Regions from separate parts of the Mesorhizobium sp. M8A.F.Ca.ET.207.01.1.1 genome, predicted to be linked through region 2. Evidence: predicted binding sites of a transcription regulator. Region 2 holds the regulator's gene; the other holds the start of a gene.
The links. Region 2 encodes LexA, which represses DNA repair genes until DNA is damaged. Its sites were predicted from a motif close to TGTTCNNNNTGTGTTCNG; they were not measured.
Positions count from the first base shown of each region.

Region 1 (3,418 bases), 230 kb from region 2:
CGCCATTGGACAGCAGCCGGCCGATGATCTCGCCGGTGCCGGCCGCCGGGACCGGGCCTGGATTGATCGAGACGTCGCGACCGCCGAAGCCGTAAGCGAAATTGGCGCTGTATTTCGCGCCCAGATCCTGCCCGGCCTGGCGATTGATCTCGACGAAGCGGACATTGAGCTGGACCTGCTGCGACGAGGAGATATTGACCGAATTGATCACCTCCTCGTTGCCGGAGAAGCGGGTGGCGATCTTGTTTGCCTTTTCGGCGGCGACCGCGTCATCCGCCTCGCCCGAAAGCACCACGCGGCCATTGGCCGAGCCGACCTTGATCTTGGCGTCCGGCACGCTGGCGCGGATGGTGCTCGCCAATTGGTCGGTGTCGAGCGTCACTTCGATGTCGATGGTGCCGACGAGCTGCTTGTTCTCGTCGAACAGCGCAATGCCGGTGGTGCCGAGATTGTTGCCCAGCACATAGAAGGATTTGTCGGTCAGCGGATTGACGTTGGCGATCTCCGGATCGCCGATGACGATCTGGTAGAAGGCCGCGCTCGTCATGATCGTCTTGGGCTTGCCCTTGGCGACCTTGATCGACGCATTCCTGGTCGACGAGACATGGACGATGTCGTTGTCCGCGTTGGCCGCGCCGACGAAGGCGAGCATGCCGCTCGCGGCCAGTGAAGCCGCCATCGCCAAGGCGCGCACCAAACGCAACCGATCCGTCATTCGATATAGGGTATGCATCGCCATTATCCCGTCCCGCCCGGTCCCCACCGGTCTTTACTTCTGATCCCGCGAAGGAACCTTGTATTCCTCGGCCTGCGTGCCGCGTGTCACGATGACCGTCTTGAACTTCGGCTTCTCCGGCTCCTTTGCGACGGCATCGAACAGGGAGCCGGCCGCCGCCTGGGCCTTGGAAGCCACAGATCCGCCGAAGGAAGAGATGGTGGTGACGCCGTTCTTGCCGTCGCCGCCTTCGCTGGCGGAGCGCAGCGAAAGCGACAGCGTGCCGACGGTGCGGGCCAGCGCCACTTTCTGCGCGCCGTCGCTCGTCACCTCGATGGTCACGGAATTGGCCACCTGCGGCGTCGTCTGGCGCTCGTCGGCGCCCTGCCCGACGCTCAGCACCTTGGCGTCGGCAACGACGATTTCCGAGGTGATGGTCGAACCGGCCGCGCCTTGCGCGTTCTTGGCGACTTCCTGGATTTCGCCGGCATCGCGGGTCAGCACGACATCGACCCGGTCGCCCGGCGTGACGAAGCCGCCGACGCCGGCGATCTCGTCGGTGCGGATGGTGACCGCCCGCATTCCGGGCGTCAGCATATTGGACAGCGTCGCGCGGCCGTTCGGTCCGGACAGCTTGGTGAGCAGCACCGGCTCGTTGACCTCGATCGGCGACAGCACGACCCGGCCACCTTCGCCGAGCAACCCGTCGATGGTCGCAAAGGCGCCCTGCGGCAGGGAATCCTGCGGCCACGGGATTTCGCTGAGTTTGGTGCGATCGAGCTCCATGCCATAACGCAATGGCGCGGTCGCCACCACGATCGTCTTGAATTCGATCCTGGGTGAGGCCGGAGCGGCGATCGAGGCCGTCTTTTCCTGGGCATCGGCCTGGGCCTGGCTCTTGACCCAGAAATCCGCGGCAAAGATCGAGATCGCGCCGAAAACGGCGGCGATGCCGATCATCGTTATGGCCTTGCCCCTCACACCTAAACCCCTGACGCCCGCAGTTTCTTGTTATGTTGGGCTCACGCTAGTCGGCATTGTTAAAGAATCAGGAATCTTGTGCGGTGGCATTCGACCTATTTCCGCCCGCTTGGTTATCGAATGGTTTTAGGGTAAGAGGGGTTAAATCCCCGAACGTAACAGGAACCTCCGTCGCTTGGCGCCGAAAAGCGTGGCAGTATCGACGGGTGATTCGCAGCACCGGACCCTTATGGTTGGCATGGACGACAACAACGATCTCTTCGGCAACATCGACAAGCAGCCGCAGCCGGTTCGCGCGCCGGCGCGCCCAGCGGATCCGCTGGTGCAAGCGGCCGCCAGGCGCCCGGCCGCGGCCAAGGATGGCAGCGAGGGTTACAGCGCCGCCGACATCGAGGTGCTCGAAGGCCTGGAGCCGGTGCGCCGCCGGCCTGGCATGTATATCGGCGGTACCGACGACAAGGCGATGCACCATTTGTTCGCCGAGGTCATCGACAATTCGATGGACGAAGCGGTTGCCGGCCACGCCACCTTCATCGATGTCGAGCTTTCGGCCGACGGCTATCTCACCGTCACCGACAATGGCCGCGGCATCCCGGTCGATCCGCATCCGAAATTCAAGAAGCCGGCGCTCGAAGTGATCATGACGACGCTGCATTCGGGCGGCAAGTTCGATTCCAAGGTCTACGAGACCTCCGGTGGCCTGCACGGCGTCGGCGTTTCCGTCGTCAACGCCCTGTCGGACCATCTCGAGGTCGAAGTCGCGCGCGGCCGCCAGCTTTATCGCCAACGGTTTTCACGCGGCATTCCGGTAAGCGGTCTGGAGCACCTCGGCGAGGTGCACAACCGCCGCGGCACCAGGACGCGTTTCCATCCCGACGAGCAGATCTTCGGCAAGGGTGCGGCCTTCGAGCCGGCACGGCTCTACCGCATGACGCGCTCCAAGGCCTATCTATTCGGCGGCGTCGAAATCCGCTGGACCTGCGATCCTTCCCTCATCAAGGAAAAGGATCAGACGCCGGCCAAGGCGGAATTCCATTTTCCCGGCGGCCTCAAGGATTATCTGAAAGCGTCGCTAGGCGACGAATTCCAGGTGACGCGCGAAATCTTCGCCGGCAAGAGCGACAGGCAAGGCGGCCATGGTTCGCTCGAGTGGGCGGTGACCTGGTTCGGCGGCGACGGCTTCATCAATTCCTACTGCAACACCATTCCGACCGGTGAAGGCGGCACGCACGAGGCCGGCTTCCGCAATGTCCTGACGCGCGGCCTGCGGGCCTATGCCGACCTCGTCGGCAACAAGCGCGCCTCGATCGTCACGTCGGAAGACGTCATGATCTCGGCCGCCGGCATGCTGTCGGTGTTCATCCGCGAGCCGGAATTCGTCGGCCAGACCAAGGACAGGCTGGCGACGATCGAAGCGATACGCATCGTCGAGACCGCGATACGCGACCCGTTCGACCATTGGCTGGCAGACAATCCGCAAGAAGCCTCGAAACTGCTCGACTGGGTGATCGCGCGCGCTGACGAACGGGTGCGCCGCCGCCAGGAAAAAGAGGTGTCGCGCAAGAGTGCGGTGCGCAAGCTGCGCTTGCCGGGCAAGCTCGCCGACTGCACGCAGAACGCGGCGGCAGGTGCCGAACTCTTCATCGTCGAAGGCGATTCCGCCGGCGGCTCCGCCAAGCAAGCGCGCGACCGTGCCAGCCAGGCCGTCTTGCCGCTGCGCGG
Region 1 covers NZ_SRUS01000006.1:174,078-177,495, reverse strand. Annotated here, with positions in the region: gene EN850_RS19235 (type II and III secretion system protein family protein) at 1-679, opposite strand, end outside; gene cpaB (Flp pilus assembly protein CpaB) at 770-1,675, opposite strand; gene parE (DNA topoisomerase IV subunit B) at 1,935-3,418, shown strand, end outside.
Region 1: parE (DNA topoisomerase IV subunit B) is a predicted target of LexA. The motif match lies at 1,846-1,863, and genes of this name have one in related genera.

Region 2 (3,418 bases):
GCATCGGCGGCGCCGAAGGCGAGATCGCGGCGGCGCTGATCGTCGGCGTGCGCGCCGGCATTCCCGATGAAATCAACGAAGCGATGCGGCGTACCGGCATCTATCACATCATTTCCATTTCGGGACTGCATATGGCGCTGGTCGCCGGCACCATCATGGGTCTGTTGCGCGGTGCCTTCGCGCTGTTTCCAGACTTTTCCGCGCGCCGGCCGGTGAAGAAATATGCGGCCGCCGCCGCACTTTTCTCGATCGCCGCCTATCTCGTCATTTCCGGTGTCGTCGTTGCGGCCGAACGCAGCTTCATCATGCTGGCGGTGATGCTGATTGCCGTCTTGTTCGATCGCGCGGCGCTCACCATGCGCAACCTGGCCATCTCGGCGATCGCCGTTATCCTGGTTTCCCCGCACGAGGTCGTCGGCCCGAGCTTCCAGATGTCGTTCGCAGCAACCGCGGCCCTTGTTGGCGCCTATGCCGGCTGGGCGGACCACCGCGCTGGTAAGACGAGGCCACCGTCGCCAAAGCGGTCACTACCCGGGTTCCTGACGCGAAAATTCCTGCTGGCGACAGGTGGATTGGCCATGACCTCCATCATTGCCGGCAGCGCGACGGCGCTGTTTGCCATCTGGCATTTCCAGCGCGTATCGCCGCTCAGCCTGTTCGCCAATCTGGCCGTCATGCCGATCGTGTCGGTGGTCGTCATGCCTTTTGCGGTCCTCAGTTCGCTGGCGATGCCCTTCGGCGCCGACGGCCCGTTTCTCTACGTGATGGGCAAAGGCCTGACAGCGATGATCGCCGTATCGTCATGGATATCGGAGCGCTCGCCAATCGATGGGGTAGGTCTGATCTCGCAGCAATCCGTGCTGCTGGTGGCCGTCGCGCTGGTCATCGCGACGATGGCGACGACCTGGCTGCGGCTCGCGGCACTGCCATTCGCACTTGCCGGTCTGTTGACTGTGTCGGACATACGCACGCCCGACGTGCTGATCTCGGAAGACGCACGGCTGGTCGCACTGCCGATCGGCAATGGCGAACTGGCCGTCAACCGGGAACGTCCGAACGAATTCGCGGCCGACAACTGGAAACGCGCTCTGGTCTCCGAAACAATCGTCAAACCGGAAATGTTCGACAAGGCGGACGGGCAATTCGATATTGCCGCTCCCACCGACCTGCCGCAGGGATCGCCGTTCTATTGCCGCGAAGGCCTTTGCCTTGCCAGGCACCCTTCCGGCGCGATCGTCGCCTATGTCGAGGATCGCAAGAACACCTGGAAAGCCTGCGCCTTCGCCGACCTGATCGTCGTCAATGACGCGACCGCCTATGACGCCTGCCACAATCCGCTGGTTGTCGTCGTCACGAAACGGCAGCTCGCCCGCAAGGGAAGTGCTGCCGTCTTCTTCGATCCCCAGTCGGCCACAACCCCGGCTGTGATCGAATTCGCTGTCGAGGGACCATACCGGCCCTGGCACGAGCAGCGAAAATTCTCACGCGAGGCGAGGGGGCTGCCGCCCTATAAAAAGCCAGACAAGTCCGATGGCAAACCGGCTCAGTAGCGCCTGATCAGCCCGACCAGCTTGCCTTGTACCTTGACTCTGTCCGGCCCGAAAATGCGCGTTTCGTAGGCTGGATTGGCGGCTTCGAGCGCGATCGAGGCGCCTTTACGGCGGAACCGCTTCAGCGTCGCTTCCTCCTCGTCGACCAGCGCCACGATGATTTCGCCCGGACTTGCCGTGTTCGCATTGCGGATGATGACCGTGTCGCCGTCGAAGATACCAGCCTCGATCATCGAGTCACCCTTGACCTCCAGCGCATAGTGCTCGCCGCCCATGATCATATCCGGCGGCACCGAGATCGAATGCGTCTGATGCTGGATGGCATCGATCGGCACACCGGCGGCGATACGGCCCATGACCGGGATGGACACGGCTGAAACCACATCGTCGTCATTGCCGGCCGCGGGCAGACGCGAAGGCGCCGTCGCCGGCTTGAGCTGGCGGCCAAGATTGTTTTGACCAAGGCTGCCCTGGATGACGCTGGGCGAAAATTTCTTTGCCGCGTTCAGGCCGGGCGCGATCGAATCCGGCAGCCGCAGCACCTCCAGCGCGCGCGCCCGATTGGGTAGCCGGCGAATGAAGCCGCGTTCCTCCAGCGCCGTGATCAGGCGATGAATCCCGGATTTGGAGGCAAGATCGAGCGCTTCCTTCATCTCGTCGAAGGAGGGCGGTATCCCGCTTTCCTTGAGCCGTTCGTGGATGAACATCAGCAGTTCATGTTGCTTGCGTGTCAGCATGGCGGCCCCCAAGGCATTGAACGAAGGTCTGAACCAGAATCGAAAAAACAAACCCAGAACAAACACTATCTGTTCCAGTTGTGTTCCGCAACCGTTTAAAGTTTAATGAATTTGTTAAGGCTGCGGATGTTTTTTGTCCGCTACGGCGGGCAGAAGCCGACCTTTTCCGCCATCGGCAGGCCCATTGAAATCGTTATGGTTAATGGCCTGTGGCCCATCCGCTCCCGAGTTTGGCGTCAGCCGTTCGGAAGGCTTTCCCCGGGCGGATTGTATAATTTATCGGTCCGTTATTCGCGGAACGAAACGAAACCAAAACGCCAACGACTGGCAGCTTCGGGGCAGCGATGGACCCAGGCGTCCGGCCCCACTCCGACCAACGCGTGCGAATAGGTGTCGCGGAAGCGCCGGAGTCATCCCGAACCGGCTTTCAAGCTGCCGGCGCGGGCGGCGTATTTGGTCGGGCCGCTGTCTTCGCTGTGGACATAGACGTGCAGGGTGTAGCCGATATGGGCCACCATCAGCGCCTTGGCCCGCTCGACGTCACGATCGAGTGCCGCTTCCATGATCGCGGTATGGTGTTCGATCGCAATCGCTTCGCGCAGCGCCTCCATCGCCTCTTCGTAGCCATCCTTGAGGCCGGCCGCGGCCCGCAATGTCGGCGCCAGACCAAGAAAGCGATGATGCCGGCGCAATTGATCCGAGATCGTCGAGCGGAAACGCAACAGCCAATCGCATGTGGCGGCACTCAGCAGCGCCGCATGGAAAGCCTCGTGATTCTCGTCCCATTTGTCGACCGCCGCATCCGAGGGATCGTCGACCGCGGTTTTGCAACGGGAGAGCCGGTAGTGGGCGGTGACCACGGCATCTTCCCATTCCTTGCCGCCTTTCTCCATCGATTCGAGGAACAGGGGGATCTCGACCACCATCCTGGCGCGCGCCAGGTCCTCCAGTTCGGCCCGCGACACCCGAGCCACGGTAAAACCGCGATTGCTGATGGCGGTGACCAGGCGTTCGGCCTCGAGCCGCGACAAGGCTTCGCGCAATGGCGTCCAGCCGACTCCATAGGTGCCGCGCAGTGCACTCAGTTTGAGCGGGGCGCCGGGCATGAGGCGCGTGGTCAGGATATCGCGC
Region 2 covers NZ_SRUS01000006.1:402,555-405,972, forward strand. Annotated here, with positions in the region: gene EN850_RS20300 (ComEC/Rec2 family competence protein) at 1-1,550, shown strand, start outside; gene lexA (transcriptional repressor LexA) at 1,544-2,287, opposite strand; gene EN850_RS20310 (GntR family transcriptional regulator) at 2,698-3,418, opposite strand, start outside.